Amycolatopsis mediterranei: one gene and its partner. The protein of the gene in region 2 interacts with the protein of the main gene of each other region in a pairwise test. Links are inferred from orthologs where the notes say so. Each region holds a gene or a part of one and is shown on either strand. Other genes may lie near its edges.

Region 1 (3,497 bases), 1.3 Mb from region 2 along the record:
CTCCTCGTCTCGGTCTCGCTCCTGATCGCACTGACGTTCACCGACCACGAACGTCCGGTCATCTACGCGGCGAACGCTGCCGCGTGGGTCCTGCCCGCGGTCATCGGGCCTTCGGTGGCCGGAGTCGTGACGGTCAGCGTCGGCTGGCGCTGGGTCTTCCTCGGCTTGGTTCCGCTTGTGGTTGTCGGCGTGCTCATGCTGGCCGTGGTCGTCCGGCGCTTGCCCGGCCACGAACCCGCCACGGGCGGGCGACGGGCGAGCGTGCCGCAGGCGATCATCGCCGCGCTCGGCGTCGCAGCCTTGACGTGGGCGGCTCAGCATCAGTCACTCATCGCGCTCGGCTACGGCACGGTCGGACTGATCGCGTTGGGCTATGCGCTCCGCACGCTGCTGCCGTCCGGGACGTTGACTTCCCGCCCCGGCCTGCCGACGGTCATCGCCTCCCGTGCCCTGATCGCCGGAGCGTACGCCGGGATGGAGGCGTATCTCCCGCTGACGATGAGCGCGGTCCACGGTTACAGCCCCGCCCTCGCCGGCCTGCCACTGACGATCACGGCTCTGGGCTGGTCCGCGGCGTCGGCAGCGCAAGGCCGGTACCTCGACTGGTCGCGAGAGGCATCGCTGCGCACCGGGTTCTGGCTGGTCGCGGCCGGCCTGGTGGGCTTCGGTCTGGTTTCGCAACCGTGGTTTCCCGGCTGGGTCGCCTTCGTGGCCTGCGCGGTCGGCGGCGCAGGCATGGGGATCGCGATGCCCGCGATGTCCGTCCTCCTGCTCCGCTACTCGCCCGAGGGCGAGCGTGGATTCAATACCTCGGCGATGCAACTCGCGGACTGGATCGGCTCCGCGCTGCTCATCGGCCTGGGTGGGGTCCTGCTCGGCGCGGTCGGCTCGGTTCTAGACCCGTCGCCGGCGATGGCGCTGCTCACGGTGGCCTTGGTGACGCTCGCGGCCGTGGGTGTCCGGTTGACCGGGCGGTGGCCGTCAAAGGTGTGACAGCCCACTTCGAGGACCAGGGTGGGCTTCGTAACGCGCTGGAGCGGACTACCCTGGAACAGCGATGACCTATCTCGACCACGCGGCGACCACTCCGATGTTGCCCGAAGCCATAGCGGCGATGACCGAGGCGCTGTCCACCGTGGGCAACGCCTCGGCACTGCATTCTTCGGGCCGCCGGGCTCGCCGGATGGTCGAAGAAGCCCGCGAAACCATCGCCGAGGCGCTGGGCGCCCGTCCCTCCGAGGTGATCTTCACCGGCGGAGGCACCGAGAGCGACAACCTCGCGATCAAGGGCATCTACTGGGCTCGTCGCGGCGAGCAGGAGCAGCGTCGCCGCATTCTGTGCGGTGCCGCGGAGCACCACGCTGTGCTGGATACCGTCGAATGGCTCGAGGCCCACAGCGGCGCCGAGGTCACACTGCTCGACGTGGACAGCCAGGGACGGGTGTCGCCTGACATCCTCCGGGCAGCCATCGCCGCGGATCCCGAGACCGTGGCGTTGGCCACCGTGATGTGGGCGAACAACGAGGTCGGCACGGTCAACCCGATCGCCGAGCTGGCGTCGGTGTGCGCCGAGTTCGACATCCCGTTCCACACCGACGCGGTCCAGGCCGTCGGGGCCGCGCCGGTCGACTTCGCCGCCAGCGGCGTCGCAGCGCTCACCCTGACCGGGCACAAGCTCGGCGGACCCTTCGGAGTGGGAGCGCTTCTGCTTGGACGGGACGTGCCTTGCGCGCCTCTGCTGCACGGCGGAGGCCAGGAACGCAACGTTCGCTCCGGCACCCTGGACGTCCCGGCAATCGTGGGTTTCGCAGCTGCCGTCCGAATCAGCGTCGCGTGCCGAGCCGACTACGCGAAGCGCGTTGAGGAGCTTCGAGACGAGCTCGTCGAGGCGGTCCGACGCGAGGTCCCCGACGCCGTCCTCAACGGTGGAGATGGCGAGAGGCTGCCCAGCCATGCCCACTTCACCTTCCCCGGATGCGCCGGCGACAGCCTGTTGATGCTGCTCGACGCCAAGGGCATCGAATGCTCGACGGGATCGGCGTGCACCGCAGGCGTCGCCCAGCCAAGCCACGTGCTGCTCGCCATGGGGGCCGACCCGGCAGCGGCTCGCGGTTCCCTTCGTTTCTCACTCGGCCACACATCCACCGCCGCGGACATCGACGCCGTGGCTGCGGAGATCGGTGGCGTCGTCATGCGCGCCCGGCAGGCCGGCCTTGCCGGAATGCGCAAGCAGACCCAGAAGCAAGAGGTGTAAGGCAATGCGGGTTTTGGCCGCGATGAGCGGAGGAGTGGACTCGGCGGTCGCCGCGGCGCGCGCGGTCGACGCCGGGCACGATGTCGTCGGGGTGCATCTGGCTCTGTCCGCCAAACCGGGAACTCTGCGGACCGGCTCGCGCGGGTGTTGCACGATCGAGGACTCACACGACGCCCGGCGAGCTGCTGACATCCTCGGAATCCCGTTCTACATCTGGGATTTCGCCGAGCGCTTCACCGAAGAGGTCGTGGAAACCTTCGTCGGCGAATACGCCGCCGGGCGCACCCCGAATCCTTGTGTCACCTGCAACGAGAAGATCAAGTTCGAAGCGCTCCTCGAAAAGGCGATGGCGCTGGGATTCGATGCGGTCGCGACAGGTCACTACGCGCGTCTCACCGTGGTAGACGGTGTGCCTGAGTTGCGTCGTAGCGCGGACAGCGGCAAGGACCAGTCGTACGTACTCGCCTCGCTGACGCCGGACCAGCTCAGTCACGCGATGTTCCCCCTGGGCGACTCCTGGAAGACCGACGTGCGGGCCGAGGCGGAGCGACGAGGCCTGTCCGTCGCCAACAAGCCGGACAGCCACGACATCTGCTTCATCCCGGACGGCGACACCAAGAAGTTCCTGGAGAACCGGCTGGGACAGCGTCCTGGCGAGCTCGTGGACGCGGAAACGGGTGCGGTCCTCGGCCGGCACACGGGCGTGCACGGGTTCACGGTCGGCCAGCGCAAGGGGCTGGGGATCGATGCTCCGGCGCCCGACGGCCGTCCTCGGTACGTCCTGTCGCTCGAACCGGTGTCGGGCTCCGTCAAGGTCGGCTCCGTGGCCGACCTGGGCGTCAAGGTGATCGAGGCTGACCGGGCGACCTGGCCCAGCGGCCGGCCGTTGACCGAACCCACCGAATGCGTGGTCCAGGTCAGGGCCCACGGAGGGATCGTGGATGCGGTCGCCGACGTGGACGACGACACCATGACGGTGCACTTGCGCGAGCCGCTGCGCGGGGTCGCTCCGGGTCAGGTCGTCGTTCTCTACCGCCCCGATCCCGGCGATGGAGACGTCGTCCTCGGCAGCGCGAAGATTTCCGGCACCCGCTGATCCTCGGTCACTTCCGCCGGGGCTTCTTCCGGAGCCGGTTCGCCCGTCGGCGGCCGGGGTGCATCGACGGTGGCGTTGTCGAGTGGACCTGTCCTGTCGGCGTCGCGACGTTGACGATGCCGCCCGGCGTGACTTCGTAGTCCCAGC
Region 2 (3,345 bases):
CTCGGCCAGCTCTGTGCCACTCGACGTGGCGGCCCTCAGGGCCGACTTCCCCATCCTGTCGCGTACGGTCCGCGACGGGAAACCCTTGGTGTACCTGGACTCCGGGGCGACGTCGCAACGCCCGACCGCGGTGTTCGAGGCCGAACGCGAATACGTGTTCACGTCGAACGCCGCCGTCCACCGCGGTGCCCACCAGCTGTCCGAAGAGGCGACCGACGCCTACGAGTCCGCGCGCGCGAAGATCGCGGAGTTCGTCGGCGCCGACGCCGAGGAGCTGGTGTTCACGAAGAACGCGACCGAGGGCATCAACCTCGTCGCGTACTCGATGAGCAACGCCGCCACGGCCGGTCCCGAAGCTGCGCGTTTCGTCGTCGGCCCGGGTGACGAGATCGTCATCACCGAAATGGAGCACCACGCCAACCTCGTGCCGTGGCAGCAGCTGTGCCAGCGCACCGGGGCGACGCTGAAGTGGTTCAAGGTGACCCCTGATGGCCGCCTCGATCTGTCCGATGTGGACGAGCTGATCACCGAGCGCACCAAGGTGGTCGCGTTCGCGCACCAGTCCAACGTGCTCGGCACGGTCAACCCCGTCTCGCTGCTGGTCGAGAAGGCCAAGGCGGTCGGTGCGCTCACCGTGCTCGACGCCTGCCAGTCCGTTCCGCACTTCGCGGTCGACTTCCACGCCCTCGGCGTCGACTTCGCCGTGTTCTCCGGGCACAAGATGCTCGGCCCGTCCGGCATCGGCGTCCTTTATGGACGCACCGAGCTGCTGTCGGCGATGCCGCCGTTCCTCACCGGCGGGTCGATGATCGAGATGGTCCGCATGGAGGGCTCGACCTTCGCGCCGCCGCCGCAGCGGTTCGAGGCAGGCGTGCCGATGACGTCGCAGGCCATCGGTCTCGGTGCGGCCGTCGACTACCTCTCGGCCATCGGCATGGACCGCGTCGCGGCCCACGAGAAGGAGCTCGCCGCGGCGGCCCTCGAGGGCATCGGCGCCATCCCGGGCGTCCGGATCATCGGGCCGACGGACCTGGCGGACCGCGGCGCGACGGTGTCGTTCGTGATCGACGGCGTGCACCCGCACGACGCCGGCCAGGTGCTCGACAGCCTCGGCATCGCGGTCCGCGTCGGTCACCACTGCGCGTGGCCGCTGCACCGGGCCTGCAACGCGCAGGCGACCGTGCGCGCGTCGTTCTACCTCTACAACGACCTGTCCGAAGTGGACGCCCTGGTGGCCGGGGTCCGCGAGGCGCAGAAGTTCTTCGGGGTGAGCCAGTGAACTTGGAGAGCATGTACCAGGAGATCATCCTGGACCACTACAAGCACCCGCACGGGCGCGGCCTGCGCGAGGAGTTCGACGCCGAGTCGTTCCAGGTCAACCCGACCTGCGGCGACGAGGTGACGCTGCGGGTGAAGCTCGACGACGGGAAGGTCGCCGACGTCTCCTACGACGGCCAGGGCTGCTCGATCAGCCAGGCGTCGACGTCGGTCATGACGGACCTGGTCGTCGGGCACACCGTCGAGGAGGCATTCACCACCATGGACGCCTTCGTGGAACTGATGCAGGGCAAGGGAAAGGTCGAGCCGGACGAGGACGTGCTGGAGGACGGGGTCGCCTTCGCGGGCGTCGCCAAGTACCCCGCCCGCGTGAAGTGCGCCCTCCTCGGCTGGATGGCTTTCAAGGACGCCGTCGCCCGGACCACCAGTGGAGCTGAGAAAGCATGACCGAAGACACCGCCACCGACGCGCGCGAGGGCCGCACGGCCGCCGATCTCGACGCCGAAACCACCGCGACGCAGGACCTCGACCTCGCCAAGCTCGAGGACGTCGAGGAAGCCATGCGCGACGTCGTCGACCCGGAGCTCGGCATCAACGTCGTCGACCTCGGGCTGGTCTACGACATCCGCGTCGAGCCGGACAACACCGCGACCATCGACATGACGCTGACGTCCGCGGCCTGCCCGCTGACCGACGTCATCGAGGACCAGACGTCGGCGGCGCTGACGTCGGGCGGCCTGGTCAAGGACTTCCGGATCAACTGGGTCTGGATGCCGCCGTGGGGCCCGGAGAAGATCACCGAGGACGGCCGCGAGCAGCTGCGCGCCCTCGGCTTCACCGTCTGAACCGGTTTTAGTCGAGCGGGTCACCTTCCGAGGTGGCCCGCTTGGTGTATAACGCCCCATACCGCGCGTGCCAGGCCAGCGCGTAGAGCACGAGCGCGACGACGAACCCGCTGCAGGCGCCCGTGACGAGCAGGTAGGTCGCGTTGCCGGCCACGTCGGCGCGGGTCATCGGGTCGTGGTGGGCCAGGAACGGCAGCGCTTCGAGGAGCCCGCCGGTGAGCGTGCCTGCCGCCAGGAACGCGGCGACGGTCTTGCGGTGGCGGATGCCCGACGGTGCCGGTGTGACGGGGGCGGTGCGGTACCAGCGCCACAGCCACCAGGCGAGGATCGCGGCGCCGACGATCGTGCTGATCAGCTGGATGAGCCGGCCGACGTCGACGCCGGTGACGAGCGGGGTCCGCAAGAACGCCGGCCCGCCGCTTTCGTGGGTGAAGGCGTCCCAGCCGACGTGCGTGGCGGCGCCGAGCACCAGCGAAAGCGCGATCCAGCCCGGCTTCCGCCAGTCGAAGCGGCGGGGGAGCCGTCCGGCGAGCGGGCCGGGTGCCAGCGCCAGGAGCGGCCGCTTCAGCAGCACCTGGAACACGGCCAGCAGGACGAGCGCGATGAGCGGGTCCAGCCAGAGGACCGCGGTGAACTCGTGGGTCTCCGTCAGGCCCACACTGTGGAGCCGCGGTACGAACCAGAAGACGTCCGGCGCGACCGACCCGGCGACGAGCGCCGAGGGCACCAGCGGTCGTCGCGCCAGGGGGAGCACAGCGGCAGGATGACTCAGTGTGAACGGCACGGGGTTAGTATCCCGGGGTGGTCCTGCGGTCGATCGTCCTGTTCCTGGCCGCGGCGGTGTGCGAGATCGGCGGCGCCTGGCTGATCTGGCAAGGCATCCGCGAACACCGGGGTCTGCTGTGGATCGGCGGCGGGGTGGTGGCACTGGGCGTGTACGGCTTCGTGGCGACCCTCCAGCCGGACGCCCACTTCGGCCGCATCCTCGCCGCGTACGGCGGGGTGTTCGTGGCGGGCTCGCTGGCCTGGGGCGTGGTCGCGGACGGCTACCGCCCCGACCGCTACGACGTCATCGGCGCCTTGCTGTGCCTGGCCGGGGTCGCGGTGATCATGTACGCGCCTCGCACCGGGTAACGCCGCAGGTGGGCGGGCGATAGATCGGCGTGACCGAACTCGCCTTCCCGCCCGCACCGCCTGACGTGCCGAAGCGGCGCTGGATCTC

The links. The genes of interacting proteins can lie anywhere in the genome.
Region 1: the proteins of sufU (region 2) and ISP_RS08930 interact in binary tests that used the Escherichia coli proteins (3 or more experiments, as listed by UniProt). The link is inferred for Amycolatopsis mediterranei from one-to-one orthologs.

Annotation. Positions count from the first base shown.
Region 1 is NZ_CP100416.1:1,865,652-1,869,148, forward strand. The notes cover bases 191-3,155. They hold ISP_RS08930 (cysteine desulfurase family protein), read left to right. Parts: upstream 191-1,057; coding sequence 1,058-2,254; downstream 2,255-3,155. Other genes in these bases: ISP_RS08925 (MFS transporter), read left to right, coding at 191-993; mnmA (tRNA 2-thiouridine(34) synthase MnmA), read left to right, coding at 2,259-3,155. In the rest of the region: more of ISP_RS08925, read left to right, coding at 1-190; more of mnmA, read left to right, coding at 3,156-3,350; ISP_RS08940 (DUF222 domain-containing protein), read right to left, coding at 3,358-3,497. UniProt on the Escherichia coli protein: Master enzyme that delivers sulfur to a number of partners involved in Fe-S cluster assembly, tRNA modification or cofactor biosynthesis. Catalyzes the removal of elemental sulfur from cysteine to produce alanine.
Region 2 is NZ_CP100416.1:3,120,745-3,124,089, forward strand. The notes cover bases 1-3,000. They hold sufU (Fe-S cluster assembly sulfur transfer protein SufU), read left to right. Parts: upstream 1-1,275; coding sequence 1,276-1,725; downstream 1,726-3,000. Other genes in these bases: ISP_RS14915 (cysteine desulfurase), read left to right, coding at 1-1,279; ISP_RS14925 (metal-sulfur cluster assembly factor), read left to right, coding at 1,722-2,123; ISP_RS14930 (DUF4184 family protein), read right to left, coding at 2,131-2,907; ISP_RS14935 (YnfA family protein), read left to right, coding at 2,925-3,000. In the rest of the region: more of ISP_RS14935, read left to right, coding at 3,001-3,257; lepB (signal peptidase I), read left to right, coding at 3,287-3,345. UniProt on the Escherichia coli protein: A scaffold on which IscS assembles Fe-S clusters. Exists as 2 interconverting forms, a structured (S) and disordered (D) form. The D-state is the preferred substrate for IscS.